3 regions of the Rothia endophytica genome follow, and region 2 is predicted to be linked to each of the others. Evidence: predicted binding sites of a transcription regulator. Region 2 holds the regulator's gene; each other region holds the start of a gene.
What was found. Region 2 encodes LexA, which represses DNA repair genes until DNA is damaged. Its sites were predicted from a motif close to TCGAACANNTGTTCGA; they were not measured.
Positions count from the first base shown of each region.

Region 1: a site for LexA is predicted at 1,883-1,898, ahead of ABD982_RS08745 (tyramine oxidase subunit B). Genes of this name have one in related genera too.
Region 3: a site for LexA is predicted at 1,857-1,872, ahead of uvrA (excinuclease ABC subunit UvrA). Genes of this name have one in related genera too.

Region 1 is NZ_BAABKP010000003.1:133,687-140,251, reverse strand. It holds gene ABD982_RS08755 (response regulator) at 1-345, opposite strand, end outside; gene ABD982_RS08750 (sensor histidine kinase) at 386-1,624, opposite strand; gene ABD982_RS08745 (tyramine oxidase subunit B) at 2,149-3,333, shown strand; gene ABD982_RS08740 (M13 family metallopeptidase) at 3,418-5,397, opposite strand; gene ABD982_RS08735 (MDR family MFS transporter) at 5,638-6,565, shown strand, end outside.
Region 2 is NZ_BAABKP010000002.1:37,382-43,946, forward strand. It holds gene hisB (imidazoleglycerol-phosphate dehydratase HisB) at 1-621, opposite strand, end outside; gene ABD982_RS06675 (histidinol-phosphate transaminase) at 655-1,764, opposite strand; gene ABD982_RS06680 (LysM peptidoglycan-binding domain-containing protein) at 1,802-2,410, opposite strand; gene lexA (transcriptional repressor LexA) at 2,630-3,343, shown strand; gene ABD982_RS06690 (ATP-dependent DNA helicase) at 3,415-5,448, opposite strand; gene hflX (GTPase HflX) at 5,448-6,565, opposite strand, start outside.
Region 3 is NZ_BAABKP010000001.1:1,242,863-1,249,427, reverse strand. It holds gene ABD982_RS05645 (formate--tetrahydrofolate ligase) at 1-757, shown strand, start outside; gene ABD982_RS05640 (MBL fold metallo-hydrolase) at 828-1,526, opposite strand; gene uvrA (excinuclease ABC subunit UvrA) at 1,896-4,775, shown strand; gene ABD982_RS05630 (lysophospholipid acyltransferase family protein) at 4,904-5,590, shown strand; gene uvrC (excinuclease ABC subunit UvrC) at 5,609-6,565, shown strand, end outside.

The DNA of each region.
Region 1 (6,565 bases), on a different contig from region 2:
GATTGAGCTGGTGACCTCTTCGGGGCGGGAGTCCTTTACCAAGTACCCCGAGGCACCTGCCCGCAAGAGTTCAACAACATAGCGATCAGTCGCAAAGGTGCTCAGCCCTAATATTCGTATGTCGGGGAAAGAATGATGAATATACTGGGTTGCCTCGACACCGTCCATCAGAGGCATCTGCATATCCATCAAAATTACATCTGGCTGTAGGGCCCTTGCCTGTGAAATTGCCAGCTTGCCATTTGAAGCTTCCCCCACCACTTCCAGGCTTTCATCGGAGGAAAGATAATCCTTCAAAATATTACGAATAAGGGATTCATCATCTACGAGGAGGACTTTAACCATGAATGGTTCCTTCACTGTCTGTACAAGCTAGAGCGGCAGCTTAAAAAGCTTTGGTCACTGTTTTAGGCAGGGGAAGGCTAACCTGAATCTTCCACACACCGTGGTCATTTTGATAAGACGATGTTCCACCCAAATCATGAAACCTAGCCTTCATTGATTCTAACCCGGTCAAAGATGAAGAAACGGGTTCGTTATGAGAGATGACGTTCTCTGAGGATAGCGTGACGTTACGCTGACCCACTGTGAGGTCGATTTTTACAGATCCCTCAGGGGAACCATGCTTGAGAACATTGGTCCCTATCTCACGAGCTGTACGTCTTAGCGCCTGTCGAGATACCAAAGGAATAAGGCTTACATTTCCATCAACGGTCAGCGTAACAGTAAAGCCTGCATTTTCTAGGGCATCAGATATTTTATGTAAATCGTGAGTCAGGGCTAGAGCCGATGTGGTTTCCCCTGAAAGAGAGGCGTCGCCCAGCAGCAAATTCTCTTCCGCCTGGGGAGCGCTGGGTAGCTCGCCGTTCAGTGAGTCATTTTTCTCGGCTTTAAGGACAGTCACCAGCTTGCGAAGATCCTCGAGCGCTTGACTCGCGGAGTCCCCGATTCCGGTCAGAATAGCGGCTATTTTTTCTGGATCCTTTGCAAACTGTGCACGCCGAGCCTGCATAGCAATGATGGTGACTTCATGGGCAACAATATCGTGTAACTCGTAGGCAAGGCGCGTGCGTTCCTCATTCCGTGCCTGGAGCTGGGCTTCCTGAATAGAGATAATCTTTTGCTGGTCTTTTTCCCGCTGAAGCCGGAACCTTCTGAGGACTAACCCTGTGATGTATGAAAAAAGTGCCACGGATGATGTAAAGAGCTGAGTGATTGAAGCGCCGAAGTCCCAACCCGGATACACAACAAAAACACACAGGACAATACCGAATGCCACGACCTGACGTTTTGTAGCCAGGTAAGCGCAATACACAGGTACCAGAATTGACGCCGATGAGAACCCAGCCCAAACGAAACTGGAATCGTTATAAAGCACCGTGATGTTGGCAAGAGAAAAATACCAGCCATAAATGCCGGGCATGAGCCCGAATCCCATCATAAAAACGGGCAGATAGGCAATGGCAACAGCCCATACACGATTCTGCGTATCTGTATTTTCATAGATTCCCGAATATAAATCGACCGCAATAAAAATAAATACCAGGCAGATAAGCAGCGCCCTCAGGTAGGGGCCAAGGGGAAACCACTTCTTACGGGAAGCACTAGTGAGGCTCGTCGTCATGGGTTTATGCTATCAACCCTCGTGCAGTGCTACCTCGGAACGTATGAGGGTTAGTCACATATTCCTGACTTGCAAAGCCAATGAAAGAAAGTAGGAGACATGCTAGATGCTGAGGCAGGGGAAGCTTTAACATCAGTATCCTGCGGCAAAGTAGCAGCATGCGCAGGTGAAAAGCCGAGGGTGAGAGCTGAGACGATAGAGGTAACTGCCAGTACCTTACGGATATTCTTCATGGTTTGGAGTCCTTAGTGGTGTGAGTCAAACTGTTGTTCCGTTATCTATTGTGAAATAACGAGTCCCGCTAGCACCTATACAAAAGTTCAGAGGTGGAGTACTTGTTTTTATACTTAAGTTCAATATCTGTAGATTCCGCCTTCTGCACCTAACAAGCAATCTCTGCTCGCATACCTCTACGACCAGAAGATGAGCGGTCGCTGTGCCTAGAAACTCTCTTATCTCGCGCTCTCAAAGATGGTAGATTAAGTCGTCTAAATCTTTACCACACAATCACGAGGTGCCCCCGCTTGCCCACTAATGATGCTTACCTCAAAGCAGCCGTCGATGCTGAACTGAACCCCGGCTACCCCGCAGCAGAGTTCCGTTATCTCAGCGAAACCGACATGATGGCAGCCGGCGTTGAAGATGTCACCGCCTGCATCGACGCCATGGAAGAAACCCTGGCACTGCACGCCCGCGGCGACTACCGCATGGCAGGTCACCTGGGCGAATCCCATGGCTCCAAGGTGCAGTTCCCTATCAACCCCACGCACGAGGGTATGCCCGCGGACGGCCCCGACCGCCGTTTTGTCACCATGCCCGCCTACTTGGGCGGCTCCTTCCGCATGACCGGTGTGAAGTCTTACGGCTCTAATGTGAGTAACCGCGAGCAGGGTCTACCCCGCTCCATTCTCATGCTGGCCCTGCACCACACCGTGACTGGTGCCCCTCTTGCCTACATGAGCGCCAACCTGCTCTCTGCCTACCGCACCGGTTGCACCTCCGGCGTCGGCGCCCGCCACTACGCCCCCAAAAACGCCAAGGTGCTCGGCCTGTTAGGTCCTGGCGTTATTGCCAAGGCAACCGTAGCTGCCCTGATCGATGCCCGACCCACCGTGGAGTACATTAAGGTGCTGGGGCGCAGCACCAAGGGTATTGAGAGCTTCATTGAATGGGCGCAGGACAAGTACCCCACCAAAACTGTGGAACTGGTTGAAGAACTAGAGCAAGTTGTGCGCGATTCTGACATCGTCACCTTTTGCACCTCCATTCACGTGGGCGACCCCGAAACCTACCCCACCGTGCGCCGCGAATGGGTCAAGCCCGGCGCTTTCTTCGCCATGCCCGCTGCCTGCAACTTGGATGAAGGGATGTTTGAAGACGACGTGCGTCTACTGGTCGATAACGCCGGCATGTACGACGCTTGGGCTGAAGAAACCGAACCCGGAGCCTCCCATAACTATGTCTCAATCATTGGTTGTAAGTTCAACGACCGCGTGCACAACGGCCTGATCCCTGCCGAGCGTCTGCGCGATTTGGGTGAGGCACTCAATCACCCCGAGCCGCAGGATGATGAAGAGAAAATCACCGTCTACTCCGTGGGTGGCATGCCTATTGAGGATGTCGCCTGGGGTACTGTGGTCTACCGCAACGCCGTGCGCAAGGGCGTTGGCACCGTGCTGAACCTCTGGGACGCACCCGCTATGGCATAGCCTGCCCCCGCTTTTAAGGTGAAAGGACGCCGCACAGTTAGTGTGCGGCGTCCTTAGATTTATATCAGCAGAAGCGTCGGCTCGCTACCAGATGCGCACGCGATCCTCGGGTGCCAGGTAAAGCTTGGCGTCCGGCTGAACATCAAAGGCGGTGTAGAACTCATCGATGTTGCGCACGACGCCGTTGACGCGGAACTTCTCGGGGGAGTGGGGGTCCACTGCCAAGAACATCTCGGCAGTCTGGGGTCGAGTCTTCATGCGCCATGCTTGCGCCCAGGAGTAGAAAACCCGCTGGGTAGCGCTCATGCCGTCCATCTCGGGGGCGGTTTCAAGGGTCAGCCCCTGGCGTTCCAGAGCAATCTTATATGCCTTAAGGGCTATAGAAAGACCGCCTAGGTCACCAATGTTTTCACCCAGGGTCAGCTCACCGTTGACCTTAAACTTCTCAGCATCTAGGCCATCCGGGGTGTAAGCGTTGTACTGGTCCACCAGGGTAGCAGTGCGCTGGGTGAACTCCTCGCGGTCAGCATCGGTCCACCAATTATTCAGTGCACCGGTGCCATCATACTTAGAGCCCTGGTCATCAAAACCGTGGCCTATCTCGTGGCCAATCACGCCGCCAATAGCACCGTAATTGACCGCATCGTCAGCCTCGGGGTCAAAGTAGGGCGGCTGCAGAATCGCTGCCGGGAAGACAATCTCATTAGCCGGGGGCATGTAGTAGGCATTGACGGTCTGCGGAGTCATCAGCCACTCAGTCTTATCCACCGGCTGACCAATGCGACCCAATTGGAACTCGTGCTCAAAGAAAGCAGAGCGGCGCAGGTTCTCAAAGAGATCATCGGTCAGGCTCAGCTCTGAGTAATCACGCCACTTATCGGGGTAACCGATCTTGGTGACGAACTTGCCCAGCTTCTCTAGAGCGCGCTCACGGGTCTCATTGGTCATCCAGTCCAGGTCAGTAATCGACCGACGGTAGGCCTCTAGCAAGTCGTCCACCAGGGCCAGCATTTTCTCTTTATGAGCCGGCGGGAAGTGAACGGCAACGTACTCCTTGCCAACTTCCTCACCCAGGGCGTTCTCAACCAGGCCAACGCCGCGCTTCCAGCGGTCACGCAGTTCTTCAGAACCAGAGAGCGTGCGACCGTAGAAATCGAAGTTCTCTTCAACAATCGCTTCGGTCAGGTAAGGAGCGCGGCTGTGCGCCATGTGCCAGATGTACCAGAGCTTCCAGATGAAGAGCGGCTCGCTAGTCCACATCTGTGCCACTGCCTTAAAGTAGGAGGGCTGGCTGACGATTACAGTGCCCCACTGCTCGGTGGAGGAACCCATGGCATCAATCCAGACGCTAAACGGGAAGCCGGGGAACGTGGTGTCCAGGTCAGCGGCAGCTACGGGATTGTAACGCAGGTCAGCGTTACGGTTCTTGACGTTATCCCAGTGGTGGGAGGCCAGCAGGGTCTCGTGCGCCATGACCGCCTGAGCAGCGTCCTGGGGGCTGAGACCAAAGGGTTCGGCCAGACCGGTCAGCTCAAACATGCGGCCCATGTGAGCGGTGTAGGCGTCGCGCAGTTCAGCGTACTTTTCATCGCGGTAGTAAGACTCATCGGGTAGGCCCAGCCCGGTCTGCGCCAGGTAGACCACGTACTTCTCGGGGTCCTTGGCATCGATGCTGGTGTACCAGCCGAAGGCGGAGCCGTGGCCCGCCTTGGCGTCCAACTCACCCATGACCCTGACGAAAGCCTCGGGGGTGGAAACCTCAAGCACCGGCTGCACCTCGGCCAGCAGGGGCTCTACCCCGCCCGCCTCAATCTTCTCAGTGTCCATAAAGGAGCTATAAAGGGCGCCAATTCGTGAAGAGGGCTGATCAGCAGCGAACTTCTCTACGATGGTGCGTACATTTTTCTCTGCCTCATCGCGCAGTGTGTACATGCCGCCGTCACGTGAACGATCAGCGGGGATCTCGTGGGAGTCGTACCAGGTGCCGTTAACATGGCGGAAGAAGTCATCGCCGGGGGTAATCTCTGGGTTTAAGAAGCTGGTGTCAATACCGGAATGTGTCATAACCCCAGTTTAGGGCGGCAGAGCGTAGCCAGGCGGCTTGTTACTCACCGTTTGGCTGTCAGCGTGAGTGGCACACCCTGCTTTTACAGTCAGTGCCACCCCTAAAAACAATTCCCCCCAAAGGGGTCAAAAAGAGAGAGGATTTAACCTATTGTGGTCGAAAATTTTCCAGGTGAGAAGCGAGCACTGTGAGCAAGACCCACTTATGTGTTCGCTCTAAAGGCTGTAACCTTTAGCCTTATGTCTTCTACGCATACACCATCACCCACTCCTGAGACAGGCGCTCAAAAAGCGGTTAATTCCGCCCCGCCTACCTCATCGATGCCCGTAGCGCACAAGCTGGAAAAAGCTGAGTTCCTGCTACTTGCCATTATGGTCATCGCTGGTTTCGTTCTCATTTTGAACGAAACCCTTCTCGGCGTTGCGCTACCTGAAATCATGCGAGACCTCAACATAACCGCTTCCACCGCCCAGTGGACTTCCACCGGTTTCATGCTGACTATGGCAGTAGTGACCCCAGCGTCGGGCTTCATTATTTCCCGCTTCTCTATTCGTACTGTCTTTATGGGTGCCATGCTGCTCTTTTCGCTGGGTACCCTGGTGGCAGCAACCGCGCCCGGTATCGGCATGCTGTTGACCGGCCGCGTATTGCAGGCATCGGGTACCGGCGTAATGATGCCGCTACTCATGACCACCATGATGCGCATGGTAGCCCCCAGCAAGATTGGTCAGGCCATGGGCATTATCGGCATGGTAATCTCTGCTGCCCCCGCTATGGGCCCCACCGTTTCTGGTCTGATTCTGGGTATGGGAACCTGGCGCTGGCTTTTCTGGCTAGTGCTTCCCATCGGTATTGCCGCCCTGCTGGTGGGTATGAAGCTAGCCCCCGCGGATGCTCCCACCGGTAGTAACCAGAAGCTGGATGCGCTCTCCATGCTGCTTTCTACCCTGGGCTTCGGCGGCCTTGTGCTAGGTCTTTCTTCTATGGGCGGTAGCTCAGCCCACGGTGGTGCCCACCTGCCCGTTAACCCCTGGGTTGTTGTGATCGCAGCAGCTATCATTCTGGCAATTTTTGTCTGGCGTCAGCTCAAATTGCAAGATCGCGGCCCCTTCATGGACATGCGTATTTTCCGTTCCCGCCCCTTCACCCTGACTGTACTTATGACTT
Region 2 (6,565 bases):
CTTAGTGGAAGGAATACCTGCGTGACGGGGATCTGGTTCTACTGCCTGACGCAGGGCCCGTGCCAGTGCCTTGAACTCAGCTTCAGCAATATGGTGGGGATCGCGGCCACCCAACAAGGTAATGTGAAGGCAAATACCGGCATGGTAAGCAAAAGCTTCAAATACATGGCGCACCATCGAACCAGTAAAGTGCCCGCCGATAAGGTGGAACTCGAAGCCGGCAGGTTCACCGGTGTGCACCAGATAGGGGCGCCCTGAAATATCAACGACTGCCGACGCCAGCGCTTCATCTAGGGGCACCGTTGCGGTACCAAAGCGGCGAATACCGGCCTTATCACCCAGGGCCTGACGTAGAACCTCGCCCAGCACGATCCCGGTGTCTTCAACGGTATGGTGCACATCAATGTGGGTATCCCCCGAGCACTTGATGGTCATATCAATGAGTGAGTGCTTAGAAAGTGCGGTCAGCATGTGGTCATAGAAGGGTACGCCGGTGTCGATGTCTGACACTCCGGTACCGTCCAGATTGATCTCGACGCTGACCGATGATTCACTGGTCTTGCGCTCCATCTTTGCAATGCGGGGGCCTAGCCCAGTTGATGTTTGGTGGGGTACTGCCATGTCTACCTCAATGTATGGTGTGGTCAAGAAAAATTATCGCTCGAATGTCTCGATGTATGCCGTCATATGCTCTAAGAATGCACTGGTTTCTGCCTCTGTTCCGGCGGTGACGCGCAGGTAGCCGGGTATACCGTTATCACGTACCAGAACGCCGGCATCCAGCAAGTATTGCCAAGCCGCTTTCTCATCCTTCAACCCACCAAAAAAGACAAAGTTTGAGTCTGATACGGCGGGCTTTAGCCCTAAGCCGGCCAGGTGATCTACGATGCGGTCGCGCTGTGCTCGAATATCATCAACATTAGCCAGGAGTTGCTGGCGGTGGCGAAGCGCAGCTACAGCCGTCGCCTGGGTGACCGCCGAAAGATGGTAGGGCAGACGGACGAGGCGGACAGCGTCACAGACTGCGGGAGCTGCGGCGAAATACCCAAGACGAGCACCTGCAAGGGCAAAGGCTTTGCTCATAGTTCGGGTAACAATCAGGTTGGGGCGCCCAGAGAGTAGGGTCAAAGCATTGCGGGAGCGGTCTTGGGCGAATTCAGCGTAGGCCTCATCGACCACTACAATGCCGTTATAAGCGGCCACCGCCTCATAGACAGCCTCGATCACGCCAAGCTCAAGACCGGTGCCGGTGGGGTTATTAGGTGAGCAGAGGATGACGATGTTGGGTCGATGCTCCTGAATCTGAGCAAGAGCCAACTCGGTGGACAGGGAGTAGTCCTCAGCCCTGTAGCCGGCAATAAAAGTAGTGTTGGTGCCGTCCGCGAGGAGGGGGTACATAGAGTAGGTGGGCACAAAGCTCATGACGCTTCGCCCGGGGCCGCCAAAGACCTGCATGATTTGCTGCAGAATTTCGTTGGAGCCATTTGCTGCCCAAAGATTCTCTGCGGTCAGACCGTGACCAAGGTAGCTTGCTAATTCCTGGCGCAACGATGAGAATTCGCGATCGGGGTAGCGGTTGAGCGTGAGGGCTGCAGCAGCTACATCGCGACTAATCGCATCTACAACCTCACCGGGCATGGGATGGGTGTTCTCATTGACGTTGAGAGTCACGGGCACATCAATCATGGGCGCACCGTAGGGTGAACGGCCCCGCAGATCATCGCGCAGAGGGAGGGCAGAGAGAGAGTCCATAGAATTAGTCACCCCACCAGTCTAGCCGCGCTAGCTCATATCGAACATTTTATTTCGAAGTGTAGACCGGTACCTCAAGCACCTGGCCAGGCTCGACCCGGGCAGTGCTCAAATCATTGATTTGCATAATGTGGTTAATAACGTCTCGATTGTCCTGGCCCGGGGCAACTTTTGCGGCAATGGACCAGAGTGAGTCACCGTGCATAACCGTCATAGTAGAACTAACCTGAGTTGCCATTTCACCGGTTGAGCTCTTCGCTTCGCCCGGGTTGATGAAAGTCAAGGCTCCCAGCACGATGAGGACAGCAAGAGTCAGCGCAGGGATGCCGCGGAACACCAAGCGACCCTTACGTGTTAAACGCACGGCTCCTCCTAGCAAACCACGCTTCTTCTGTTGGTTTACCCCCTGAGAAGTCTGTGCTGCAGAAACTGGGGCGAGGAGCTGCCCCTGCTGGGTCGGTCGTGTTACCGCAGTTTGAGCACCCTGGTGGCGTCTGAAAGTTCCAGGCTCAACGGTACGAATTCGATACTGGGGGGTGGTGAAAGTCGAGTTAGCTTTTGCTCGTGAACGCTGGGCGTCAGCCTGTGCCTGCAATGAGTTGAGGGGCTTCTTGGAAGAAGCAGGAGCCATAAAATCCGGTAGGGCGATAGCGCTCATTTGTCCTTCTCCTAACGACTGCTCAAACATTCAACCCATGGTCGAATGAATGTTCTAAAAAATCTAGTACTTATGTTCTATCAGAAAACTCGAACATAGTCGAGAAAAATTAGAACAAGTGTTTGAATAAACTGTTTTGGTGGCATAGTCTTAGAAGACCACCTGGATCATTAGACAATAGGTGGCTGACATTTTAGGACCAACAGAGACGAGCACACCGTGAGCGAACGCACCCAGCACACTCCGGCCAGCCCTAGAAATAAGGGATCTCGCCCGCTTACTGCCCGCCAGAAAAATATTCTGGAGGCCATTTCAGAGGCCATCGACGAGCACGGTTACCCGCCATCCATGCGAGAAATTGGCGACCTGGTGGGCTTGGCGTCTCTTTCTTCGGTGACTCATCAGCTGAGCCGTCTTGAAGAGATGGGCTACATTCGCCGTGACCCCAAACGTCCGCGCGCTATCGAGATTCTCGGTGAGGGTGAGCAGGCTGAACCCGCTACAGAGACGTCTGTGCTTCGGCTACCCCTCCTACCGACCTTCGAACAGAGCAGCGAAGACTTAGCAACGGTACCTCTAGTTGGCCGTATCGCAGCTGGCTCACCGATCGCCGCCGAACAATCAATCGAAGATGTCATGACCCTGCCCCGCCAGCTAGTGGGAAACGGCGATCTCTTCATGCTGAGGGTCAAGGGCGACTCCATGGTTGACGCCGCTATCTGTGACGGTGACTGGGTCGTAGTCCGCACCCAAAATACCGCTCAAAATGGTGACATCGTTGCAGCCCTCTTAGAGGACGAGGCCACGGTCAAAACCTTCCGCCAGCGTGACGGCCACACCTGGCTTCTGCCCCAGAACACCCAGTATGAACCAATCCTGGGTGACCGAGCCACCATCATGGGTAAGGTCGTCTCGGTTCTGCGTAGCCTCTAACGCGCTAAGTACCATCTCACACAAGAAGGGCTAGGTCATGCTGACCTAGCCCTTCTTATATACCCATACCCTTAGGGGGTCTCAACAATCTGCGCCAGACGCTCTAAGGCGCCCAGCACCACGTTCTTATTCTGGGTAGCCCAAAAAGGCGGCAGCGTTTTCACCAGATAACTACCGTACCGCTGGGTAGCAATTCTCGAATCTAGAACCGCAACAACACCGCGGTCGTTCACTGAGCGCACCAGACGTCCAGCACCCTGAGCCATACGAACAGCCGCGTGAGTGGCTGATACCGCCATAAAACCGTTACCACCGTTCTTGGCGACAGCACGCGAACGTGCCTGTGAAAGCGGGTCATCCGGCCGAGGGAAGGGGATACGATCCATAATGACCAGGCGGCAGGAATCCCCCGGGGCGTCCACTCCCTGCCACAGGCTCATGGTGCCAAAGAGGCAGGAATTTGTATCTTCCACGAATTCCTTAACCAGTGCTCGCAGGGATGATTCTCCCTGTAAGAGGATGTTGAGGTCAGTTCGCTCACGCACATATTCGGCGGCAAGTTCCGCACCTCGTTTGGAAGAAAAGAGGCCCAGTGCACCGCCGCCGGAGGCAGCCACCAGCTCAACGATGCGGTCCAGCTGTTCTATTGATACCCCACGTCCGGGCTTGGGTAGGTCTGATGCTAGGTAGAGAACCCCCTGTTTGGGGTAGTTGAAAGGCGAACCCACATCGATAGCATCCCAGCGCGGCGCGCCTGAACCCATGAGACCCAGGGCGCCAGCTGTTGCTTCAAAGGACTCCCCCAGTGCCAGCGTTGCCGAGGTGAGCACCACGGTGCGGCCGTCAAAGAGACCTTCGCGCAGGTAACCCGCAACAGAAATAGGGGCGATGTTGAGGGTTGCAGGATCATCATCGGAGGCTGCCACGTAACCACGACCCGGCTCCCACGAGCCCTGGCGGGACACCCAAATTACCTGGTGTTGAGGGTCTGCCTGCAGCATTTTCTCGGCGGTGTCGTGTACCTCGGTGAGGCTAGCCCGCGTCATCTGCCGGCCAGCATCCGCATCCTTTTCACCCGACTTAGTATCAGTAAGGGCAGAACGAGCGGCATCGCGCACCTGCTCCATGGCCGCAGCGACGCGGTCAGGCAACCCCCTGGCCATCAGTTCAGCAGGCACACCGTTGAGAGCATCATCCAGTTTCAAAGCCGCTTGTTCTAAGGCTTTGTGGTCGGCTGTGGTGTGTTTGCGGACGCTGCGAGCAACCTTGCTGATCATGAGAGGTGAAAGCCCGCCAGTCACCGCACCGGTCACTCGGTCCGCGAGTTCGTGAGCCTCGTCGATAATAACGACCTCGTGTTCAGGCAGAACGTTGACGCCCTCAAAGGCGTTGATCGCCAAGAGCGCGTGGTTAGTGATGACGATATCTGCATCGGCTGCCTGGGTGCGGGCATTTTCGCTAAAGCATTCCTCAATGAGGGGGCACTTACGTCCCAGACATTCCGAGGCAGTTACTGAAACTTGTCGCCAGGCGCGGTCACTGACACCGGGAAGCAGCTCATCGCGGTCGCCGGTATCGGTGGTCTGCACCCAGGAGCGCAGGCGGAGAATCTCTTCACCCAATTTGCCGGTAGCGCCAGTGGTAGCGTCCATTTCGAAAAGGGTGTCACCGTCGTCATCAGGGTAGCCGCCTTCAACCTTGTGCAGGCAGGCATAGTTATTGCGACCCTTGAGGATGGCTACATCAGTTTCGTGTTCGGGTTGGTCCCCCAGCGCCTCGAGAAGGCGCGGGATATCTCGGTGTACAATCTGGGACTGTAGCGCCAGAGTAGCGGTGGCAACGATGATGGGTTTCTCGCTGTGCTGGGCCGAAACAATGGCAGGGACCAGGTACCCCAAGGACTTACCAGTGCCGGTGCCCGCCTGAACCAGCAGGTGCTTTTCAGTCTCCAGCGAGCGGGCAACGTGTGCTGCCATGGTGCGCTGGCCGTCCCGTTTTTGGCCTCCGCTGCGCTCCACCACCGTGTCAAGAAGTTCTAGAGCAGATTTAGCACCGGGCAGGGTTTCTAGCTCCTGCCCGGTAGGTGCACTGACGGTTTCACTCATTAACGGGTGGTTTCGACGGCGCCAGCAGCCACCGCCTCATCGATTTCGAGTTGCAGAATTTCAAAGAGTTCATCATCTAGAACAAACTCCGATAGTTCTGAGGCAACCTCATCGCGCACCAGCGCTTGAACGTAGGTTCCATCGGAGACAAAGGCAGTGCGCAGGATTTCGGCATCCCACTGATGCAGACGGGAAACAATCTCACCGTGGGAATAGGGCACCAGCAGGTTTAGTTCGATGGAGGGGCGAGGAATGGTGTCAGCAATTTTCTGCTGCAGCTCCTCAATGCCTTCACCGGTACGGGCAGAGACCACCACGTGGTTGGGTTCGCGCTGACGCAGGCGTTCAACTACGTAGGGGTCCGCAGCATCAACCTTGTTGAGCACGATAATCTCAGGAATGTTCTGAGCCTCAACCTCTGTAATGACTTCACGCACCGAGTGAATCTGCCCCTCGGGGTCAGGGTGGGACACATCGACCACGTGCACAATCACATCAGCATCCGCTACCTCTTCGAGGGTGGAGCGGAAGGCCTCCACGAGTTGAGTGGGCAGTGATCGTACAAAACCTACGGTATCAGAGAGGGTATAGCCAACCCCGTCCGGAGTTTGCGCCTTACGCACAGTGGGGTCAAGGGTGGCAAAGAGAGCGTTTTCAACCAGCACGCCAGCATCCGTGAGGCGGTTAAGAAGCGAGGATTTACCGGCGTTGGTGTAGCCGGCAATAGCCACCGAGGGCACCCGGTTTCGCTTGCGGTTAAGACGCTTAGTTTCGCGGGCCGGTGCCATCGCAGCGATTTCGCGCTTGAGCTTAGCCATACGGGCGCGCAGGCGGCGGCGGTCCAGCTCAATCTTGGTTTCACCGGGTCCACGTGAACCAATACCTTCACCACCGGCAGCACGGCCACCGGCCTGGCGAGAAAGGGAAGCACCCCAACCGCGCAGACGGGGCAGCATGTACTCTAGCTGAGCGAGCTCAACCTGTGCTTTACCTTCACGGGACTTAGCGTGCTGGGCAAAGATATCCAGAATCAAAGCGGTTCGGTCAATGACCTTAACCTTGACAATATCTTCAATAGCACGACGCTGGGAGGGGGCCAGCTCGGCGTCCACGATGA
Region 3 (6,565 bases), on a different contig from region 2:
CGTCAAGTGCCGCACCTCAGGTCTCAAGCCCAACGCCGCCGTCCTGGTGGTCACTGTGCGCTCACTCAAGTCCCACTCGGGCCTCTATAAGATTGTTCCCGGCAAGCCCCTGCCCGAACGAATGTTGCAGGAGTCACCCGCTGACGTTAAGGCGGGCGCCGCAAACCTGGTGAAGCACATTGAGATTGTTCGGAGCTTTGGTGTTCAGCCGGTTGTTGCTATCAACGCCTTCCCCAGCGACTTTGACTCCGAGCACGAGGCAATCCGTATGATTGCTGAAGAAGCTGGCGCTCGCGTGGCCATCCACCGCGGTGTGGCTGAGGGTGGTGCTGGCGTAACTGAGCTGGCTGAGGCTGTTGTTGCTGCCTGTGATGATGTTAGCGATCTGGTCTACACCTATGAGGACTCTGACTCACTGTCAACCAAGATTGAGAAGGTTGCAAAAAGAGTCTACGGTGCTGATGGTATCGAGGTTGCCCCCGCTGCTGCTCAGCAGCTGGCTAAGTTTGAGGAGCTGGGCTTCGGCCACCTGCCGGTGGTTATCGCTAAGACCCACCTGTCCATTTCATCAGATGCTTCCCTCAAGGGTGCGCCCACCGGCTGGACGCTACCGGTTCGTGAAGTGCGTCTGGCTGCTGGAGCTGGCTATGTGTACGCTATCTGCGGCACGATGCGCACCATGCCCGGTTTGGGCGCTTCGCCATCTGCTGAGCGCATCGGCTTTGATGAGGACGGCCAACTGGTAGGTCTCTTCTAAGCCGCTTTTTAACCTAAAGTTATAGCAAAAAGGACGCCGGGAGTAAGCCCCGGCGTCCTTTCAACCTGTACTACCAGCCTCTGGCTTCCCACTCATCAAGGTTGCCACGGTCAGCGCCCAGGGTGGTGTGCTGACCGTGACCGGGGAGCACTACGGTGTTGTCGTCGAATACGCTGAAGATTCTCTCGCGCACATCATTCAGCAACTGCTTGAAATCAGCAGGGGTGTCGGTCTTACCGACACCGCCGGGGAAGAGAGAATCGCCGGTGAAAAGAAGCACCGGGGTGCCGTCATCCTCAGGCTCCTGGTAGACCAGGGCGATAGAGCCGGGAGTATGGCCGCGCAGGCTAATTACCTCAAGGGTGATGTCGCCAAAAGTGAGGGTTTCACCGCCCTGTAAGAGGTGCGCGACCTGTACATCTTCTTGCTCAAGGATGGAAGGAGCGTCAGCTGCACCGCAGTAGGTTGCGGGGGAGTAGGTTGCAACCGCGGTGGGGAGTGCCCGTATATGGTCCCAGTGCGAATGGGTCGTGATGAGTGCTTCTATACGAGGGTCGCCCTGCTCGCGGAGCGCGCCTGCACCGTCCTCACCGGCTGCAGCCAGCACGAAGGTGTTGATGCGCTCAAACTCGTCAGCAGCATCAATTAATACCTGTCTGCCATCACTCTTAGCGGTAATGAGATAGACGTTGTTCTCCATCTCCGAGACCGCGAGTGAACGAACGGAAACGGTGGCAGAGTCAAAAATTAGTTTTCCAGCTTCAGTCATACTCTCATGGTAGATTCCAAGAGCTACAAAGAATAGAGCGAAAGCCTAGCAATCTCTCACAGAGATTAAAAGAAACCCAGGTGTCCCCACGGGGCAAACCTACAATGGACCTATGCCTTCTAATCCGGTCGGTGCCCCTTTACCCCAGAACGGCGTGCCCACCGTTTTACCCGGTGCCTGAAGTTTTCTCGCTTGGACGGTGGGCGATGTGCTGATGCCGATGCCTCCTCCACTATGGGCTTGCAGGCCATCACCCTCGCTGAGGATTTTATGCCACCAGCCTAAGACTGAACGGTGCCCAACGTGCAGACACAGGATGCGCCTGGGGTATAGAATATATATTCGAAACCCGCAAACGATAGGTGAACTATGGCAGGATCAGCCCCACAAAAGACTAAGCAGGATCTCTCACACATCCGCGTTCAAGGCGCCCGTGAGAACAACCTTAAGAACGTGAACCTGGATATTCCGCGCGACGCCATGGTCGTCTTCACCGGACTGTCCGGTTCAGGTAAGTCATCCTTGGCTTTTGACACCATTTTCGCCGAAGGTCAGCGCCGCTACGTAGAGTCACTGTCCTCCTACGCCCGTATGTTCCTGGGCCAGGTGGATAAGCCCGATGTTGATTTCATTGAGGGCCTGTCACCGGCTGTTTCGATTGACCAGAAATCGACCTCCAAGAACCCGCGCTCTACCGTGGGTACCATCACCGAAATCTACGACTACATGCGCCTGCTCTGGGCGCGCGTGGGGCACCCACACTGCCCTGTCTGCGGTGAGGAAATCTCTAAGCAATCCCCCCAGCAAATCGTGGACATCCTCATGGGCTACCCCGAAAAGACCAAACTTCAGGTACTGGCGCCGGTAGTGTCAGCCCGAAAAGGGGAGTTCGTTGACCTTTTCAAAGAGCTGAGTAATCAGGGCTATTCCCGCGCCAGGGTTGATGGGGAGACCATCCAGCTGCAAGACGCCCCTAAGCTCGAAAAGCAGTACAAGCACACCATTGAAGTGGTTGTTGATCGTATTGCCATCAAAGAAAGCGTGCATCAGCGTCTCACCGACTCAGTAGAGACAGCCCTCGGCCTGGCTGATGGTAAAGTCCTGATTGATTTTGTGGATGTCGACCCAGCAGCAGCTGACCGAACCCGCAGCTTTAGTGAAAACCTGGCTTGCCCTCAAGGGCATGCACTGCAGGTGACCGAGATTGAACCTCGTGCCTTCTCCTTCAACTCTCCCTTCGGAGCCTGCTCAGCTTGTGACGGTATTGGGTCTAAGCTCCAAGTGGATGAAGACCTTATCATCCCCAACCCGGACCTCTCACTTGCTGAAGGCGCTATCACCCCCTGGTCCCAGGGTAAGTCAACCAGTGAATACTGGCTGCGGCTACTAGCAGGTCTAGGCGACGAACTGGGCTTTGAGCTCACCACCCCCTGGAAGAACCTTCCCGCCAAAATCAAAAAAGCAATCCTGCACGGTAAGGACTACAAAGTCACCGTTGCCTACAAAAACCGTTTTGGTCGTGAGCGCCGCTACACGTCGGGCTTCGAAGGAGTCTACGGCTATATCAAGCGTAAGCACGAAGAGACCGAATCTGACTGGTCTAAAGACCGTTATGAGCAGTACATGCGCAACGTGGCGTGCGAAGCCTGTAACGGAGCGCGTCTTAACCCCACCATTCTGGCCGTCAAGGTGGGAGGTCACTCGATCGCCGATGTCACCGAGATGCCCATGCGTGATGCCCTCTCTTTTGTGCGCTCGCTGTCCCTTAGCACTCGCGAAGCGCAAATCGCTGAGCTAGTGCTCAAAGAGATTGACGCCCGCCTGCAGTTCCTGCTGGATGTAGGCCTGGACTACCTCAACCTGGCGCGCTCTGCTGGCACCCTCTCCGGCGGTGAAGCACAGCGTATCCGCCTGGCTACGCAGATTGGATCGGGTTTGGTAGGCGTCCTCTACGTGCTCGACGAGCCTTCAATTGGTCTGCATCAGCGTGATAACCGCAGACTCATCGAAACCCTCACTAAGCTACGCGACATGGGCAACACCCTGATTGTGGTGGAGCACGATGAGGACACCATGAAAGAGGCAGACTGGATCGTGGATGTTGGCCCCGGCGCCGGTGAACACGGCGGCGATATCGTGCATTCTGGCACCTATACCGAGCTGCTGGCCAACAAGAGATCCATCACCGGTGACTACATGGCGGGGCGAAAGAGCATCGAGGTGCCGACACAACGTCGCCCCATCGATAAAAAGCGCACCATCAAAGTGGTGGGTGCCCGCGAAAATAACCTCAAAAACGTTGATGTTCAGTTCCCCCTGGGCGTCCTTACCGCGGTGACCGGTGTTTCAGGTTCAGGCAAATCAACCCTGGTCAACGACATCCTCTATACTTCTCTTGCTAACAAGCTCAACGGGGCTAAGCAGGTTCCCGGGCGCCACAAGACCATTACAGGTCTTGATCAGTTGGACAAGATTATTCACGTGGATCAGTCACCCATTGGGCGCACTCCACGTTCCAATCCGGCTACCTACACGGGCGTCTTTGACCATATTCGCAAGCTCTTTGCTGAGACCAACGAAGCTAAAATGCGCGGCTACCAGCCCGGAAGGTTTAGCTTCAACGTGAAGGGCGGTCGCTGCGAGGAATGTTCCGGTGACGGCACTCTCAAGATTGAGATGAACTTCTTGCCCGATGTTTATGTTCCCTGTGAGGTTTGTAAGGGCAAACGCTATAACCGCGAGACTCTAGAAGTGCACTATAAGGGTAAGACTATTTCGGATGTCTTAGAAATGCCCATTGCTGAAGCGGCAGAGTTTTTTGCAGCCTTCACTAAGATTGCTCGCTACCTGGACACTCTGGTAGACGTGGGCTTGGGGTATGTTCGTCTGGGGCAGTCAGCAACTACCCTCTCGGGCGGCGAGGCCCAGCGCGTCAAGCTAGCTACCGAGCTGCAGAAACGGTCCAATGGCAGGTCAGTCTATGTGCTGGATGAACCGACAACCGGTCTTCACTTTGAGGATATCCGCAAACTGCTGGTGGTCTTGCAGAGTCTGGTTGATAAGGGCAACACGGTCATCACCATTGAGCACAACCTGGATGTTATCAAGAGTGCCGACTGGCTGATTGATATGGGGCCTGAAGGTGGTGACGGCGGCGGTACCGTCATTGCTACCGGCACACCAGAGGAGGTCGCTCGGGTGGATGGCTCTCACACAGGGCGTTTTTTAGCGGAAATGCTCACCTCGTGATACTCAGTGCTACCTAGCCCCTTTTCGCCATGAATTTCGCGAAAACGGGGGTATGCTAAACAGGTAGACCGGTAGTCACCCGGCTAGTTATCGTCGGCAGTAGGTCACGCACGTCAAGGAGTTCTCCCATGTCCCTGAAATACAAGGCAACCCAAAAAAGTATTGAGGGTTTGTTGAGAACTGTGTTTCGTGCTCGCGTGACCGGGCTTGAAAACTTTCCCAAAGAGGGCCCGGTCATTGTGGCCTCTAATCACTTGGCTTTCCTGGACTCGGTGATTATCTCAGCGCTCATGCCCAGGCGTGTGGCTTTTCTCGCCAAAGCTGAGTACGTCAATTCCCCGGGCGTCCGCGGCAAACTGATGAAGACCCTCTTTCAGGTCATCGATATTATCCCGGTCAACCGAAGTGACAAGAAAGAGTCCATGAAAGCGCTTGATAAGGCGCTTGAAAGGCTCAACGACGGTAAGGTTTTCGGCATCTACCCCGAGGGTACTCGTTCCCGTGACGGCTACCTTTACAAGGGAAAGATTGGGGTAGCCTGGTTGGCTCATATGACCGGGGCAACGGTGGTTCCTGTCGGTTTAATCGGTACTGATAAGATTCAGAAGCCGGGCTCCAATATGGTTTATCCTCACCGTTTTACCGTTCGGGTAGGGGAGCCCATGACCTTTGAAAAGCTCGGCCCAGCGATGAGCGGCAAGCAGCGCCGCGAGACCACCGATACCATCATGGATGCTATTGCTCAGCTCTCCGGCCAGCCTCGCAAGAATGACTATAATGTATCCCCGTCGGCTGAACGCGACAGTGGAGCTTAGAACCCAAGGACGATCACAGTGGCGAACCCTGCAGATTACCGGCCCGAACCGGGGCACATCCCTACCTCACCGGGGGTCTACAGGTTTCGTGACGAGTACGGGCGCATTATCTATGTGGGTAAGGCCAAAAATCTCCGTAATCGCCTCAATTCCTATTTTGCTAACCCCTCGGGGTTGACCCCTAAGACCTATGCAATGGTGCACACCGCAGCATCGGTTGAGTGGACGGTGGTGGGCAGCGAGCTTGAATCACTGCAGCTTGAATACACCTGGATTAAAGAGTTTAAGCCGCGTTTTAACATTGCTTTCCGCGATGATAAGTCCTACCCTTACCTGGCGGTCACACTCAAAGACAGGTTCCCCCGCGCTCAGGTGATGCGCGGTGAGAAAAAGAAGGGGGTTAGGTATTTCGGGCCCTACTCCCAGGCATGGGCGATTCGTGAGACCCTAGATGCCCTGTTGCGTGTTTTCCCGGTTCGCACGTGCGCTACAGGGGTCTTTAATCGGGCCCAGGCTTCGGGTCGGCCCTGTCTACTGGGCTATATCGATAAATGTTCTGCCCCCTGTACCGGCAAAATCTCCATGCAGGATCACCAAGCGATTGCTGAGGAGCTCTGCCGTTTCATGGCGGGGGGCGCAGAAAAATATATTGCTCAGCTGACCGGTGAGATGAAAGACGCTGCTGCCGACTTCGACTTTGAAAAAGCGGCTCGACTTCGCGATGATATTGAAGCTCTTACTAAGGTCTTTGAACGCAATGCAGTGGTGCTTTCAGATTCCGTGGACGCTGACCTCTTCAATTTTGTGGAAGACGATCTTGAGGCAGCGGTCCAGGTGTTCTTTGTGCGCGGTGGCCGAATCCGTGGTCAGCGGGGATGGATTGTTGAAAAGGTTGAAGATTCAACCCCTGAGGCGCTGACCGAACAGCTACTTGCTCAGGTTTACGGCGAAGTTGCCGCCTCGCTGGCTGCCGGA